2 regions of the Bradyrhizobium sp. BRP19 genome follow, and region 1 is predicted to be linked to the other one. Evidence: predicted binding sites of a transcription regulator. Region 1 holds the regulator's gene; the other holds the start of a gene.

Evidence for each region. Region 1 encodes PhoB, which activates phosphate uptake and scavenging genes when phosphate is short. Its sites were predicted from a motif close to TGTCATNNANCTGTCAT; they were not measured.
Region 2: a site for PhoB is predicted at 3,882-3,898, ahead of I6F36_RS08670 (DUF47 domain-containing protein). Genes of this name have one in related genera too.

What each region holds. Positions count from the first base shown of each region.
Region 1 covers NZ_JADYVZ010000005.1:186,905-197,901, reverse strand. The annotation lists gene I6F36_RS18445 (lysylphosphatidylglycerol synthase domain-containing protein) at 1-751, shown strand, start outside; gene I6F36_RS18440 (ATP-binding protein) at 798-2,090, shown strand; gene pstS (phosphate ABC transporter substrate-binding protein PstS) at 2,240-3,253, shown strand; gene pstC (phosphate ABC transporter permease subunit PstC) at 3,389-4,378, shown strand; gene pstA (phosphate ABC transporter permease PstA) at 4,383-5,228, shown strand; gene pstB (phosphate ABC transporter ATP-binding protein PstB) at 5,225-6,046, shown strand; gene phoU (phosphate signaling complex protein PhoU) at 6,058-6,774, shown strand; gene phoB (phosphate regulon transcriptional regulator PhoB) at 6,797-7,504, shown strand; gene I6F36_RS18405 (GcrA family cell cycle regulator) at 7,796-8,308, opposite strand; gene I6F36_RS18400 (aspartate aminotransferase family protein) at 8,768-9,976, shown strand; gene argF (ornithine carbamoyltransferase) at 9,976-10,911, shown strand.
Region 2 covers NZ_JADYVZ010000002.1:599,498-605,453, reverse strand. The annotation lists gene I6F36_RS08690 (ABC transporter ATP-binding protein) at 1-597, shown strand, start outside; gene I6F36_RS08685 (ABC transporter substrate-binding protein) at 654-1,874, shown strand; gene I6F36_RS08680 (branched-chain amino acid ABC transporter permease) at 1,951-2,814, shown strand; gene I6F36_RS08675 (branched-chain amino acid ABC transporter permease) at 2,816-3,784, shown strand; gene I6F36_RS08670 (DUF47 domain-containing protein) at 3,941-4,585, shown strand; gene I6F36_RS08665 (inorganic phosphate transporter) at 4,598-5,602, shown strand; gene sugE (quaternary ammonium compound efflux SMR transporter SugE) at 5,595-5,909, opposite strand.

The DNA of each region.
Region 1 (10,997 bases):
CAGCTATTCGATCGGCCACAATGTCGGCGCCTCCGTCTTCACCGGCGGGGCGGTGCGCTACCGCATCTATTCGGCCTATGGGCTCAACGCGATCGACGTCGCAAAAATCTGCTTTCTCGCCGGCCTGACCTTCTGGCTGGGCAATGCCGCGGTGCTCGGCCTCGGCATCGCCTACCATCCGGAGGCGGCAGCCTCGATCGACCAGCTGCCGGTCTGGCTGAACCGGACACTGGCGCTGATGATCATCGTGGCGCTGATCGGTTACGTGATCTGGGTCTGGAGCCAGCCGCGGGTGGTCGGCCGCGGCCCTTGGACGGTGGTGCTGCCGGGCGGCCCGCTGACGCTGCTCCAGATCGCGATCGGCATCGTCGATCTCGGTTTCTGCGCGCTGGCGATGTATGTGCTGGTCCCCGACGAGCCCAATCTCGGCTTCGTGATGGTCGCGGTGATCTTCGTCTCGGCGACCCTGCTCGGCTTCGCCAGCCATTCACCCGGAGGCTTGGGGGTGTTCGATGCCGCCATGCTGGTCGGGCTCTGGCAGATGGACCGCGAGGAGCTGCTGGGCGGCATGCTCCTGTTCCGCGTCCTCTATTATCTGTCTCCGTTCGTCTTATCTGTAATCTTGCTGACGTTTCGAGAGGTTATAATCGGCGCCCGATCGAAGCGCTTGCAACAGGCGGCGCTCAAGCTGGACCCCGGCCCGGCGCCTGAAGCCGCCTATGTGAGAGAGCGCAGCGACAGCGGCGCCTGACCGGTGTCAGGTCCTTAAGGACAGTCCCCAGGAGAAGTCCGCCCCGATGGCGATCGACGCCCCCTCTTCTCCCTCCGCCCAGCCCTGGTCCGATCGGCTGCGGCACTCGACCATCATCCTGATCGCCGCGGCGCTGGCGCTGTCCGTCGTGGTCTCGCTCGGCGAATTGTCGGCGCTGCACGCTGCAATCGTGTTCCTCTGCATCGCGGCGGCTGCCTTGATCCCGTGGCGGCTGCACGATCCCGCCACCTCCCGCGACGACGTCAGACGCATCAACCCGGTCGAGAGCGCGGCGGTGGCCGCGGTGGTCGCCGGCATGCCGGATCCGGCGGTGCTGCTCGACCGGGCCGGCCGCGTCATCCACCTCAACGCCGCCGCCGCCCAGCTCGCGCCGGCGCTGCGCAAGAACGAGCTCGCCCAGTTCGCGCTGCGCTCGCCGGAGATCATCACCGCGCTGCGCGAGGCCATCGCGACCACCGAGCCGCGGCGCGCGACCTATCTCGATCATGTTCCGGTTGATCGCTGGATGGAGCTGATCATCACGCCGGTACCGGTGCCGACCAGCTTCGGCGGCGCCGACAAATGCATGCTGATGACCTTCCACGACCAGACGCCGCTGCGCCGGGTCGAGGAGATGCGCGCCGACTTCGTCGCCAATGCCAGCCACGAGCTGCGCACGCCGCTGGCGGCGCTGTCGGGCTTCATCGATACGCTCCAGGGCCAGGCCAAGGACGATCCCAAGGCGCGCGAGCGCTTTCTCGGCATCATGCACAACCAGGCCACGCGCATGGCGCGCCTGATCGACGATCTCTTGTCGCTGTCGCGGGTCGAGCTGTCGGCCCATGTCCGGCCCGACACCCTGGTCGATCTCGTCCCGATCATCCGTCAGGTCGCCGACGGGCTCGAGCCGCTGGCGCGCGAGCGTCAGGTCGAGGTGGACATCCACCTGCCGGAGCCGCCGGTGATGATCGCGGGGGACCGCGAGGAGCTGCTCCGCCTGTTCGAGAACCTGATCGAGAACGCGCTCAAATACGGCGCCTCCGGCGGGCGCGTCATCGTGTCGCTGACCTCGAGCGCCGCCGCTGACGGAACTCAGGAAATCCGGGTCATGGTCCGCGATTTCGGCCCGGGCATCGCGCCGGAGCACCTGCCGCGGCTGACCGAGCGCTTCTATCGGGTCGACGTCGGCGACAGCCGCTCGCAAGGCGGCACCGGGCTCGGGTTATCGTTGGTGAAACATATCCTTAACCGTCATCGCGGCCGCCTTTTGATCGAAAGCGTGCCCAGGCAGGGCGCCACCTTCACCGCCTGTTTTCCCCAGATCAAGACTCCGGTTTGATTGGAAACGCAAGCAATTTCAATTGCTTGGTGTCGTCATCCAACTGTCACGAAACCTTCGTAAAAGCACAGCCGACCGCCCCTAAAGCGGCGGCGCGGGGAGCGCGATCGGGCGCGGATGGCGCTTCGCTCCCCTGTATGGAGACCAGCATGAATTTCCTCAAAACCATGGTCGCTGCCGGCTTGGTCGCCGCATCGACGACGGTAGCCTTTGCGGCCGACATCACCGGTGCCGGCGCGACGTTCCCGTTCCCGATCTATTCGAAGTGGGCTGACGCCTACAAAAAGGAGACCGGCAACGGTCTGAACTACCAGTCGATCGGCTCGGGTGGCGGCATCAAGCAGATCCAGGCCAAGACCGTGACCTTCGGCGCCACCGACGCGCCGCTCAAGGCCGAGCAGCTCGAGAAGGACGGCCTCGTCCAGTGGCCGATGGTGATGGGTGCCATCGTCCCCGTCGTCAACATCGAGGGCGTGAAGCCGGGCGAGCTGGTGTTCGACGGCGAGACCCTGGCCAACATCTATCTCGGCAAGATCACCAAGTGGGACGATGCCGCGATCAAGAAGCTCAATCCCAACGCGAAGCTGCCGTCAGAAGCCATCACCGTGGTCCGTCGTTCGGACGGCTCGGGCACCACCTTCAACTTCACCAACTATCTCTCCAAGGCCAGCGCGGACTGGAAGAGCAAGGTCGGCGAGGGCACCGCGGTCGAGTGGCCGGTCGGCGTCGGCGCCAAGGGCAACGAGGGTGTGTCGGGCAACATCAGCCAGACCAAGAACTCGATCGGCTATGTCGAATACGCCTATGCCAAGCAGAACAAGCTCACCCACACCGGTCTCGTCAACAAGGCCGGCAAGCCGGTGCAGCCGACCGTCGAGGCCTTCCAGGCGGCCGCCTCCAACGCCGATTGGTCCAAGGCTCCCGGCTATTACGTCATCCTGACCGAGCAGCCCGGCGAGAAGTCCTGGCCGATCACGGCGGCGACCTTCATCCTGATGCACAAGTCCGCCACCGACAAGGCGGCCGCGCAGGAAGCGATCAAGTTCTTCCGCTGGGCCTTCAAGAACGGCGGCAAGATGGCCGAGGAGCTCGACTACATTCCGATGCCGGACAGCGTCGTCCAGCAGATCGAGAAGACCTGGGCTGCCGAGATCAAGAGCTAAGGCGCTATATGTGTCCCGGACACGGTTCCGGGACGCTGCAAGATCTCCGCTCCGGATCGGCCTCCTGCCGCATCCGGAGCGCGCCACCAACAACAAGCGTACATAAAACGGGTATAGGGGATCGGCGTGGCTGAGATGGCTGTTGAGAGCAATGTGATTGATGCTGCCGGTCCATATGATCGCGCCAAGGCCTTGAGCGCGTTCAAGCTCGGCGACGTCACCTTCTACTGGATCACGCGGTTGTCCGCGATCTCGGTGCTGCTGATCCTCGGCGGCATCATCATCTCGCTGATCGTCGGCGCCTTACCGGCGATCCAGGAGTTCGGCATCTCCTTCCTGTGGACGCAGCGCTGGGCGCCCTCGGCCGATCCGCCGGTGCTCGGCGCGCTCGGGCCGATCTACGGCACGCTCGTCACCTCCTTCATCGCGATGCTGATCGCCATTCCCGTCGGTCTCGGCATTGCGATCTTCCTCACCGAGCTCTGCCCGCAATGGCTGCGCCGCCCGATCGGCATGGCGGTCGAGCTGCTCGCCGGCATCCCCTCGATCATCTACGGCATGTGGGGCTTCTTCGTGCTCGGCCCGTTCCTGGCCAACACCTTCCAGCCTTTCATGATCAGGGTGTTCGACGGCGTCCCCGTGCTGGGCGCGATCTTCGCAGGGCCCCCGTCCTATCTCAGCCTGTTCAACGCCGCGCTGATCCTCGCCATCATGGTGCTGCCCTTCATCACCTCGATTTCGGTCGACGTGTTCAAGACGGTGCCGCCGGTGCTGAAGGAAGCCGCCTACGGCGTCGGCTGCACCACCTGGGAGGTCGTCCGCAGCGTGGTGATCCCCTACACCCGCGTCGGCATCATCGGCGGCGTCATGCTGGCGCTGGGCCGGGCGCTCGGCGAGACCATGGCGGTGACCTTCATCATCGGCAACTCGTTCCGGATCTCCTCGTCGATCTTCGCGCCGGGCACGACGATTTCGGCGGCGATCGCCTCCGAATTTGCCGAGAGCGACGGCCTGCACCAGTCCGGCCTGATCCTGCTCGGCCTCCTGCTGTTCGTGCTGACGTTCTTCGTGCTCGCTGCCGCCCGTTTGATGCTGCTGCGCCTCGAAACCAAGGCCGGGAAGTGAAGCCATGAACCCGATCTATTCGCGCCGCCGCCGCTGGGACATCGTCATTCGCGGCCTCTGCATCGCAGCCGCCGCCTTCGGCGTCACCTGGCTCGCGCTGATCCTGGTCACGCTGCTCTACAACGGCTTGGCCGGGCTCAACCTCCAGGTCTTCACAGCTGACACGCCGCCGCCCGGATCGACCGAGGGCGGCCTGCGCAACGCCATCGTCGGCTCGTTGATCATGACCGTGATCGGCGTCGGCATCGGCGCGCCGCTCGGCCTGTTCGCCGGCACCTATCTCGCCGAGTACGGCCGCAACGACAAGCTGACCTCGGTGATCCGCTTCATCAACGACATTCTCCTGTCGGCACCCTCGATCATCATCGGCCTCTTCATCTATGGCGCGGTGGTGGTGCCGATGCGCGGCTTCTCGGCGATTGCGGGCGCGCTGGCGCTTGCCGTCATCGTGATCCCGGTCGTCGTGCGCACCACCGAAGACATGCTACTGCTGGTGCCGAATCCGTTGCGCGAAGCTGCCAGCGCGCTCGGCCTGCCGCGCTCGCTGGTGATCAAGCGCATCGCCTATCGTGCCGCGCGCTCCGGCCTCATCACCGGCGTGCTGCTGGCGACCGCCCGCGTCGCCGGCGAGACCGCGCCGCTGTTGTTCACGGCACTGTCGAACCAGTTCTTCAGCCTCGGCCTGAACAAGACGATGGCGAACCTGCCTGTCACCATCAACAACTTCGTGCAGAGCCCCTACGAGTATTGGAAGCAACTCGCCTGGAGCGGTGCGCTGTTGATCACCCTGACCGTGCTTGCCCTTAACATTGGCGCGCGCATCCTTGGCGCCGAGAGGACTGCAAAATGAGTGAAATGTCTGTTTCCGTCAGCGCACCGTCCGTTCATCCCGGCTCGCAGCCCCTGCCCGAGGCGCCCGCCAAGGTCACGGCGCGCAACCTCAACTTCTACTACGGCGACCACCACGCGCTGAAGAACATCAACCTGGCGCTCGGCACCAACCGCGTCACGGCGTTCATCGGCCCGTCCGGCTGCGGCAAGTCCACCCTGCTGCGCATCTTCAACCGGATGTACGACCTCTATCCGGGCCAGCGCGCCGACGGTCAGCTGTTACTCGACCATACCAACATCCTCGACCCCAAGCTCGACCTCAACCTGCTCCGCGCCCGGGTCGGCATGGTGTTCCAGAAGCCGACGCCGTTCCCGATGACGATCTACGAGAACATCGCCTTCGGCATTCGTCTCTATGAGAAGATCTCCAAGTCCGAGATGGACGACCGCGTCGAGAAGGCGCTGCGCGGTGGCGCGCTGTGGAACGAGGTCAAGGACAAGCTCAATGCCTCCGGCCTGTCGCTCTCCGGCGGCCAGCAGCAGCGCCTCTGCATCGCCCGCACCGTCGCGGTGCGGCCCGAGGTGATCCTGTTTGACGAGCCCTGCTCGGCGCTCGACCCGATCTCGACCGCCAAGGTCGAGGAGCTGATCCAGGAATTGTCCGAGAACTACACGATCGCGATCGTCACCCACAACATGCAGCAGGCGGCGCGCGTTTCCGACAAGACCGCCTTCATGTATCTCGGCGAGTTGATCGAGTTCGACGACACCAGCAAGATCTTCACGTCGCCGAGCGATCGGCGCACGCAGGATTACATCACCGGCCGGTTCGGCTGAGGAGACGGAACATGGGTTCTGAACATACCGTAAAGGCTTTCGACAGCGACCTTCAGGAGCTCACCCGCCTGGTCGCCGAGATGGGCGGCATCGCCGAGCGCATGATCGTCGATTCCGTCGACGCGCTGATCCGCCGCGACGTCGCGCTCGGCCAGCGCGTCGTCGCCACCGACGTCGAGCTCGACGCGCTGCAGAAGCGCATCGAGGAGCGCGCCGTGCTCACCATCGCCCGCCGCCAGCCGATGGCCGTCGACCTGCGCGAGATCGTCGGCGCGATGCGCGTTGCGACCGATCTCGAGCGCATCGGCGATCTCGCCAAGAACATGGGCAAGCGCGTCGCGGCGCTGGAGACGGATTTCCATCCGCTCAAGCTGTTCCGCGGCCTGGAGCACATGACCGACCTCGTGCAGCAGCAGGTCAAGTCGGTGCTGGACGCCTATGCCGCGCACGACCTGCCGGCGGCGATGGCGGTGTGGAAGGGCGACGAAGAAGTCGACGCCATCTGCACCTCGCTGTTCCGCGAGCTCCTCACCTACATGATGGAGGATCCGCGCAACATCTCGTTCTGCATCCACCTGATGTTCTGTGCCAAGAACATCGAGCGGATCGGCGACCACGCCACCAACATCGCCGAGACCGTGTTCTACATGATCGAGGGCCAGGCGATCACCGACAAGCGGCCGAAGGGCGACATGACGACCTTCGCCACGACGGTGCCGAACACCTGACGACTTAAGGAGCTACGACCACATGGGCGCACGCATTATGGTGGTTGAGGACGAGGAAGCTCTCACCGAGCTTCTTCGCTACAACCTCGAAGGCGACGGCTATGACGTCGAGACGGTGATGCGCGGCGATGACGCCGACACCCGCCTCAAGGAGCACATTCCCGATCTGATCGTGCTCGACTGGATGCTGCCGGGCCTGTCGGGCATCGAGCTGTGCCGGCGGCTTCGGACCCGGCCCGAGACCAAACAGCTGCCGATCATCATGCTCACCGCGCGCGGGGAGGAGAGCGAGCGGGTGCGCGGGCTTGCCACCGGCGCGGATGATTACATCGTCAAGCCGTTCTCGGTGCCGGAGCTGCTCGCGCGCGTGAAGGGCTTGCTCAGGCGCGCGAGCCCCGAGCGCCTCGCCACCGTGCTCGCCTATGGCGATATCGAGCTCGACCGCGACAAGCGCCGCGTGGCGCGCTCGGGCCGGCCGATCGATCTCGGTCCGACCGAATATCGCCTGCTGGAGTTCTTCCTGGAGCATCCCGGCCGCGTGTTCTCGCGCGAGCAGCTGCTCGACAGCGTCTGGGGCCGCGACATCTACATCGACGAGCGCACCGTCGACGTCCATATCGGCCGCCTGCGCAAGCTGCTCAACCTTGGCCGCGAGCAGGACCCGATCCGCACCGTCCGCGGCGCCGGCTACGCGCTGGACGATCGCTTCGCGAAGGCTGAGCAGACGTAAGATCGGGCGAGTTGTTGGTTCTCGGCCGCGGCAACAATCTCGGTCGTGATCCCGGGGCGCGCGCAGCGCGAGCCCGGGATCTCAGCGCGAGCGCGCGCGCTCGTCGCGATCAGCCACAGGACGTGGTTTGGCGAAGACTCGGAGTGACCATCTCGCGCAACGATTGCGTTATGGATCCCCGCCTTCGCGGGGATGACACCGGAGTGATTGGGAGCCGTCATCGTGTGACGGCTGCAGCCTTGGCGATCAAGCTTGGCGATCAAAGCTTGGCGATCAGGAAATTCCGCAACCTCACCGCGTGCCCGGTTTCGGTGCTGCGCGACGGCGATCCGCTGCAGGCTGATAGGCCACGCGCGAATGCTGGGCACAATAGGGCAGGCCGGAGAGCGCCTTGCCGCCGCAGAAGAAGAAATCCGGGCTCGAGGGATCGCCGACCGGCCAGTGGCAGGTCGCCTCGTTCAATTCCAGCAGCGACAGCCGCTGGCTCATCGGCACCACGTTGTCGTAGGTAACCGGCTCGGCTTCCAACTCGACCTCGAAGGCCTGCGCCAGCGCGGTGTTGCCGCGCGCGACGGGGCGGGTCACCCGCATCATATGCTGCGCGGGCCGTGCCTTGCGCGGCCGCGGCGCTGCCGATGAAGGGCTCTTGGCGCGGCCGGACAGGCCGAGCCGGTGCACCTTGCCGATCACGGCATTGCGGGTCACATTGCCGAGCTCCGCCGCGATCTGGCTGGCCGAAAGTCCGGCCTCCCAGAGCTTCTTCAGCTGCTCGACGCGATCATCGGACCAGGTCAAAACCGTCATTGCACCCTTTCCCTCGCTGCGCGCCTGCCATCCTGGGGCCTTCGCAGCGAATGCTTTAGCCTTGAAAAACCCGTGCCGTCAGAATCCCTTAAGGCTCGCCGGGCGCGCTCAAGACGCCCGAACGTTTACGCCGGTACATGAGGACTTCTGGGATCAGAACTGCTGCACGAGATGTCGTATCTGACAGTCCAAACGCTACAATATGGCGTGACTCCCGCGCAAGAGTCCGCCGACTCGCTTCCACATGTTCCGTGGTGAAAAACCCGCAAAATCGGCACCGCAAGACTACGGAATCAGCGTTTCGCGAGGCTTTCCGGGCGGCATTGACACCCGTCTTGCCAGGCATAAGATAGTGCCACGTGCCGCCCTTAAAAGGCGGCACGTTTCGTTTTCCGGGGCCGGTCGATGGTGCGTCGCGCAATGCATGCCTCACACCGTCCGCAACATTCAAGTGACGTCATGACTAACAGCGCAGCGCCGCATTTGCTCCCCGTTTTCGCCAGGGCCGACCTCGGTTTCGAGCGCGGCGAAGGCTGCTGGCTGATCGCGACCAACGGCGATCGCTATCTCGATTTCACCTCGGGTGTTGCGGTGAATGCGCTCGGCCATGTCCATCCCGCGCTGGTCAAGGCATTGCAGGAGCAGGCGACCAAGCTCTGGCACATGTCGAATCTGTTCCAGAGCCCTGACGGCGAGAAGCTCGCAAGCCGCCTCTGCAATGAGAGCTTTGCGGACTTCGTGTTCTTCTGCAATTCCGGCGCCGAGGCGCTGGAAGGCGTGATCAAGCTGGTGCGCCACCATCACTTCTCCAAGGGGCATCCGGAGCGTTACCGCATGATCACCTTCGAGGGTGCCTTCCATGGCCGCACGCTGGCGACGCTCGCCGCCACCGGCTCTGCGAAATATCTCGAGGGCTTCGGTCCGCCGATGGACGGCTTCGATCAGGTGCCGCACGGCGACCTCGACGCCGTGAAGAAGGCGAGTGGTCCGCACACCGCCGGCATTCTCATCGAGCCGATCCAGGGCGAGGGTGGCGTTCGTTCTGCACCTCACGCCTTCCTGAGGGCGCTGCGCGAACTCTGTAACGAGCGCGGCCTGTTGCTCGCCTTCGACGAGGTGCAGACCGGCATGGGCCGCACCGGCGAGCTCTTTGCCTACAAGCGCACCGGCGTCACACCGGATGTGATGTCGCTCGCCAAGGCGCTCGGCGGCGGCTTTCCGATCGGCGCGGTGCTGGCGACCGCGGACGCGGCGGCCGGCATGGGGCCCGGCTCGCACGGCTCCACCTTCGGCGGCAATCCGCTCGCGATCTCGGCTGCCAACGCCGTGCTCGATGTCATGCTCAAGCCCGGCTTCTTCGACCACGTGCAGAAGATGTCGCTGCTGCTCAAGCAGAAGCTCGCCTCCGTGATCGATCGTCATCCCGAAATCGTCAGCGAGGTGCGCGGCGAGGGCCTCCTGATCGGTATCAAAGCGGTGGTGCCCTCGGGCGATCTCGTCGCGGCGCTGCGCGCCGAAAAGCTGCTCACCGTCGGGGCCGGCGACAATGTCGTGCGCTTCCTGCCGCCCCTGATCGTCACGGAAGCGGAGATCGAGGACAGCGTCGGCCGGTTAGAGCGCGCCTGCGCTGCGATCTCCTCCAGCCAGACCAAGCGGGCGGCAAGCTGATGAGCACGACGCCCAACAAAGCTCCCAAGCACTTCCTGGACATCAACGAGCTGCCGCTCTCGGAGCTCAAGAGCATGCTCGCCGCCTCTTCGGCGATGAAGGCGAAGCAGAAGGCGCAGCAGCCGGTCAGGCCGCTCGAAGGCAAGACGCTGGCGATGATCTTCGAGCGTCCCTCGACCCGCACCCGCGTCTCGTTCGACGTCGGCATGCGCCAGCTCGGCGGCGAGGCGATCATGCTCACCGGCGCCGAGATGCAGCTCGGCCGCGGCGAGACCATCGCCGACACCGCGCGGGTTCTGTCGCGCTATGTCGACGCCATCATGATCCGCATCCTCAACCATGATGCGCTGCTGGAGCTTGCGGCCAACGCCACCGTGCCCGTCATCAACGGCCTGACGCGGCGTTCGCATCCCTGCCAGGTGATGGCCGACCTCATGACCTATGAGGAGCATCGTGGCCCGATCGAGGGCAAGACGGTGGCCTGGACCGGCGACGACAACAACGTGCTGGCGTCCTGGGCCCATGCCGCCGAGCGCTTCAAATTCCAGCTCAATGTCGCAACGCCGCCGGAGCTCGCACCGAAAAAGGCCATGCGCGACTGGATCAAGGCGACGGGCGCGCCGATCGTGCTCGGCACCGACCCCGAGGCCGCCGTGCGCGGCGCCGATTGCGTCGTCACCGACACCTGGGTGTCGATGGGCGACAAGGAGGGCGAGCACCGCCACAACGTGCTCAAGCCCTACCAGGTCAATGCCAAGCTGATGTCGCTGGCCAAGGCGGACGCATTGTTCATGCATTGCCTGCCGGCCCATCGCGGCGAGGAGGTCACCGACGAGGTGATCGACGGGCCGCAATCGGTCGTGTTCGACGAGGCCGAAAACCGCCTGCACGCGCAGAAGGGCATTTTGGCCTGGTGCTTCGACGCGGTGAAGTAGGCCCGCCAGAGGCCCCGCTGCGGCCTCACACGCAATTGTCGTCCCGGACAAGCGCGCCAAAAGCGCGCGCAGATCCGGGACCCATA
Region 2 (5,956 bases), on a different contig from region 1:
CTCGGGCGCAACGGCGCCGGCAAGACGACGACGCTGAAGTCGATCATGGGCATCATCGGCAAGCGCACCGGCTCGGTGAAGTTCAACAACCAGGAGATCATCCGCGCGACCTCCGACAAGATCGCGCGCATGGGCGTCGCCTTCTGTCCGGAAGAGCGGGGCATATTCTCCAGCCTCGACGTCCGCGAGAATTTGATGCTGCCGCCGGTTGTCCGCGAAGGCGGTTTGCCGCTCGACCAGATCTTCGAGCTGTTCCCGAACCTGAAGGAGCGGCTGAACAGCCAGGGCACCAAGCTGTCGGGCGGCGAGCAGCAGATGCTGGCGATCGCGCGCATCCTACGCACCGGCGCGAGCTTTCTGATGCTGGACGAGCCGACCGAGGGTCTTGCACCCGTCATCATCCAGCAGATCGGCCATACCATTGCGCGGCTCAAGAAGGAGGGCTTCACGATCCTTCTGGTCGAGCAGAACTTCCGCTTCGCTTCCACCGTCGCCGACCGCTATTACGTAGTCGAGCACGGCAAGATCATTGACGGGTTTTCCAATTCGGAGCTTGCCGCCAACATGGACAAGCTCCACACCTATCTCGGTGTGTAGCCGAGCAGGCCGGACGATCGAGAGTAACTATCAAAGGAATATTGGGAGGTCGGATTATGAAGCACAGCATTTCGGCAATGTTGCTCGGGACGGCCCTGGCGCTCGGCGCGGCAGGCGGCGCGGTCGCGCAGGACAAGAACATCAAAATCGGCGTGCTGACCGACAATTCAGGACTTTATGCCGATCTCGGTGGCGCCGGCTCGACCGTCGCCGCACAGATGGCGATCGAGGATTCCGGGCTCGCTGCCAAGGGCTGGAAGCTCGACCTGATCTCCGCCGACCATCAGAACAAGCCCGACATCGGCTCCACGATTGCTCGGCAATGGATCGACGTCGAGAAGGTCGACATCTTCATGGATGTCCTGAACTCCGGCGTTGCGCTGGCGGTGAACAATATCGTCAAAGAGAAGAATTCCATCCTGATCAACACAGGTGCGGCGACGTCGGATCTCACCAACGCGCAATGCTCTCCGAATACGGTCCACTGGGTCTATGATACCTATATGCTGGCCAACAGTACCGGGCAGGCGCTGGTGAAGGCGGGCGGCGACACCTGGTATTTTCTCACCGCGGACTACGCCTTTGGCCATGCCCTCGAGCGCGACACCGCCGCGGTGGTGGTGAAGTCGGGCGGCAAGGTGATCGGCAACGTCAAGCATCCCCTGAATACCGCTGACTTCTCGTCCTTCCTGCTTCAGGCGCAGGCCTCCAAAGCCAAGATCATCGGCATGGCGAATGCCGGCGGCGACACCACCAACACCATCAAGCAGGCGTCCGAGTTCGGCATCGTCTCGGGCGGCCAGAAGCTTGCGGGTCTGCTGCTCTTCATCACCGACGTGCACTCGCTCGGTCTGAAGGTGGCGCAGGGCTTGAACTTCACCGAGACCTTCTATTGGGACATGAACGACGGCACGCGCGCCTTCTCCAAACGCTTCTCCGAGCGGATGAAGAACAAGGCGATGCCCTCGATGGTGCAGGCCGGGGTCTATTCGGGCCTGCTGCATTACTTCAAGGCGCTGGAGGCGATGGGCGGCAATCCGCATGACGGGGCCAAGGTGGTCGCCAAGATGAAGGAGATGCCGACCGACGATGCGTTGTTCGGCAAGGGAACGATCCGTGCGGACGGTCGCAAGCTGCATCCGGCCTATCTGTTCGAGGTCAAGAAGCCCGAGGAATCCAAGGCGCCCTGGGATTACTACAAGCTGATCGGCACGACCCCCGGCGACCTGGCCTTCCGGCCGCTGTCGGAAAGCGCCTGTCCGCTGGTGAAGAAGTAACGGTGAACGATGCGGGCCGGCGCCGCAGCGGTGCCGGCCTGTTGTTGAGGAATAGAAGGGACCGGGTGCGGGATCGATGCAGGCTCTCTACGCTCAGCTACTGGTGGGACTGATCAACGGCTCGTTCTACGCGCTGCTCAGTCTCGGGCTTGCCGTCATCTTCGGCATGCTCAACATCATCAATTTCGCCCATGGCGCGCTCTACATGATGGGCGCCTTCGTCGCCTATTTCCTGTTGAACCTCGGCGGCATCAACTATTGGTGGGCGCTGCTGCTGGCGCCGATCATCGTCGGCATCTTCGGCATGATCCTGGAACGGACCATGCTGCAATGGCTGACCGGGCTCGATCATCTCTACGGTCTGCTCCTGACCTTCGGCATCGCGCTGATCGTGCAGGGCGTGTTCCAGAACTATTTCGGCTCCTCGGGCCTGCCTTACGCCATCCCCGACCAGCTCAGGGGCGGCATGAATCTCGGCTTCATGTTCCTGCCGATCTACCGCGGCTGGGTCGTCGTGTTCTCACTGGCGGTGTGCCTTGCGACCTGGTTCCTGATCGAGAAGACGCAGCTCGGCGCCTACCTGCGCGCCGCGACCGAAAATCCGACCTTGGTGCGTGCCTTCGGCATCAACGTGCCGCGCATGATCACGCTCACTTACGGTCTCGGCGTCGGCCTTGCCGCGCTTGCCGGCGTGCTCTCGGCGCCGATCAACCAGGTGCGGCCGCTGATGGGTGCCGACCTCATCATCGTCGTGTTCGCGGTGGTGGTGATCGGCGGCATGGGCTCGATCATGGGCTCCATCATCACCGGCTTTGCGCTCGGCGTGATCGAAGGCCTGACCAAGTATTTCTACCCCGAGGCCTCCAACACCGTCGTGTTCGTGCTGATGGTGCTGGTGCTGCTGGTGAAGCCGACGGGATTGACGGGAAGGGCGGCCTGAGATGACAACCCTGACGGACGACACGCTTCCTGTGACCCCGCGCGCAATGCGCGACGAGATGATTGTATTCGCAGTGATGGCGCTGCTGCTCGCAGCGGTGCCGTTCACGGGCGTCTATCCGTTCTTCGTGATGCAGGCGCTGTGCTTTGCGCTGCTCGCCTGCGCCTTCAATCTGCTGGTCGGCTATGGCGGCTTGCTGTCGTTCGGCCACGCGATGTTCTTAGGCACGGCCGGCTATTGCAGCGCGCATGCGCTGAAGGTCTGGGCGCTGCCGCCCGAGCTCGGCATTCTCGTCGGCGTCGCCGCGGCGTTCGTGCTCTCGATCGTCACCGGCTACATCTCGATCCGACGCCAGGGCATCTATTTCTCGATGATCACGCTGGCGCTGTCGCAGCTCCTGTACTTCATCTATCTCCAGGCCCCGTTCACCCATGGTGAGGACGGCATCCAGGGCATCCCACAGGGACGCATGTTCGGCGTGCTCGATCTGTCCAAGCCGACGGTGCTGTACTATGTCGTGCTGGTCGGCTTCCTCGCCGGCTTCCTCCTGATCTTCCGCATCATCAACTCGCCGTTCGGCGAGGTGCTGAAGTCGATCCGCGAGAACGAGCAGCGCGCGATCTCGCTCGGCTACCGCACCGACCAATACAAGTTCCTGGCCTTCGTGCTGTCGGGGACGCTCGCCGGCCTTGCCGGTGCGCTGAAGGTGTTCGTGGCGCAGAACGCTTCGCTCACCGACGTGCACTGGACGATGTCGGGCGAGGTCGTGCTGATGACGCTGGTCGGCGGGCTCGGCACCGTTTTCGGTCCCGTGGTCGGCGCCTTCGTGATCATCGCCATGCAGCAATATCTGGCCGGCTTCGGCCAGTGGGTGACGGTGATCCAAGGCGCGATCTTCGTGGTCTGCGTGCTCACCTTCCGCCGCGGCGTCGTCGGCGAAATCGCGCATTACTTCCGACGTTCGCTCTAAGTAACTGATATTGCATCAGTTTCATTGATGCATGAAAGCGGTGGATGACCCGGCTCCGCGGGCGTGAGGCGACACGCGCGCGGATCGAAAATGGTCTATGACAGTTTTATGACAGCCCTCACGGGCCTGACCATTTCCAACCGGTAGCCTACCCCCATGATGCGATGGTTTCGTGCGTTCCTGCCCAGGGAAGAGCGGTTCTTCGACCTGTTCGACCGCCATGCCCAGACCGTGATCCAGGGCGCGGTCGCGCTCCAGGGCATGCTCAACGGGGGCGAGGAGACGCCGGTCTATTGCCAGCGCGTCAACCAGTTCGAGAACGACGCCGACAATATCACCCGCGAGGTGCTGACGGCGGTGCGCCGCACCTTCATCACCCCGTTCGACCGCGGCGACATCAAGAACCTGATCACGTCGCTGGACGATGCCATCGACCAGATGCAGCAGACGGCCAAGGCCGTGATGCTGTTCGAGGTGCGCAGTTTCGAGCCGCCGATGCGCGAGATCGGCGGACTCTTGATCGAATGCGCCAATCTGGTCGGCCGTGCGCTGCCGCTGATGCAGGAGATCGGCAAGAACGTCGCCATGCTGACCGCGATCACCGAGGAGCTCGGCAAGCTCGAGGGCCGTGTCGACGATCTCCACGACATCGGCCTGAAGGAGCTGTTCCTCAAGCATCGCGACGGCAATGCGATGGATTTCATCGTAGGGGTCGAGATCTACGACCATCTCGAGAAGGTGGCCGACCGCTTCGACGACGTCGCCAACGAGATCAACAGCATCGTCATCGAGCAAGTGTAGGGCAGGGCCGCCGTGGATGCTGCGTTGGCTTTTCCCGTCCTGGTCGGCCTGATCGCCGTCGCGCTGCTGTTCGATTTCCTGAACGGCCTGCACGACGCCGCCAATTCGATCGCGACCATCGTTTCGACCCGCGTGCTGCGACCGCAATTCGCGGTGTTCTGGGCCGCGTTCTTCAATTTCATCGCCTTCCTGGTGTTCGGGCTGCACGTCGCCCAGACCATCGGCACCGGCATCATCGATCCTGCGGTCGTCGACGCCCAGGTGATCTTCGCAGCCCTCGTCGGCGCCATCGTCTGGAACCTCGTGACCTGGGCGCTCGGCATTCCATCGTCGTCGTCGCACGCGCTGATCGGCGGGCTCGTCGGCGGCGGCTTGGCCAAGGCCGGTATTTCGGCCGCGGTGTGGAGCGGCCTGTCCAAGACCGTGCTGGCGATCGTGCTGTCGCCGCTGGTTGGCTTCCTGCTCGCAATGGCGCTGGTTGCGATCGTGTCCTGGGCCTCGGTGCGCTCGACGCCGTTCGCGGTCGACCGCGCCTTCCGCATCCTGCAATTCGTCTCCGCTTCGCTCTATTCGCTCGGCCATGGCGGCAACGACGCGCAGAAGACCATGGGCATCATCGCGGTGTTGCTCTATTCGCAGGGCCATCTCGGCAGCGAGTTCTCGGTGCCGTTCTGGGTGGTGCTGTCGTGCCAGGCGGCGATGGCGCTGGGCACGCTGATGGGCGGCTGGCGCATCGTCCGCACCATGGGCCTGCGCATCACGAAATTGACCCCGATGCAGGGCTTTTGCGCCGAGACCGGGGGCGCGGTGACTCTGTTCATGGCGACCTACCTCGGGGTTCCTGTCTCGACCACCCACACCATCACCGGCGCCATCGTCGGCGTCGGTGCCGCCCGCCGCGTCTCGGCCGTGCGCTGGAACGTCGCAAGCTCGATCGTCTATGCCTGGGTGATCACGATCCCGGCCTCAGGCATCGTGGCCGCGCTGACCTGGTGGGTGGTCCAGCTCGTCAAGTGACGAGCTTCAGTCCGACGATGCCGGCGACGATCAGGCCGATGCTGGCGAGGCGGAAGGCCGTCGCCGGCTCGCCGAACAGAACCATGCCGAGCGTCGCGGTGCCGACCGCGCCGATGCCGGTCCAGACCGCATAGGCGGTTCCGACGGGCAGGGATTTGAGCGCAAATCCGAGCAGGATGACGCTGCCGGCCATGGCCGCGAGCGTGACCGCGGACGGGACAAGCTTGCTAAAGCCCTCGGTGTATTTCAGGCCGATGGCCCAGGTGATCTCGAGGAGACCGGCGACGAACAGGATGCTCCAGGCCATGACGACCCTCCATTCAAGGCAGGGTCGTCCCCGCGGCTGGTGTGCTG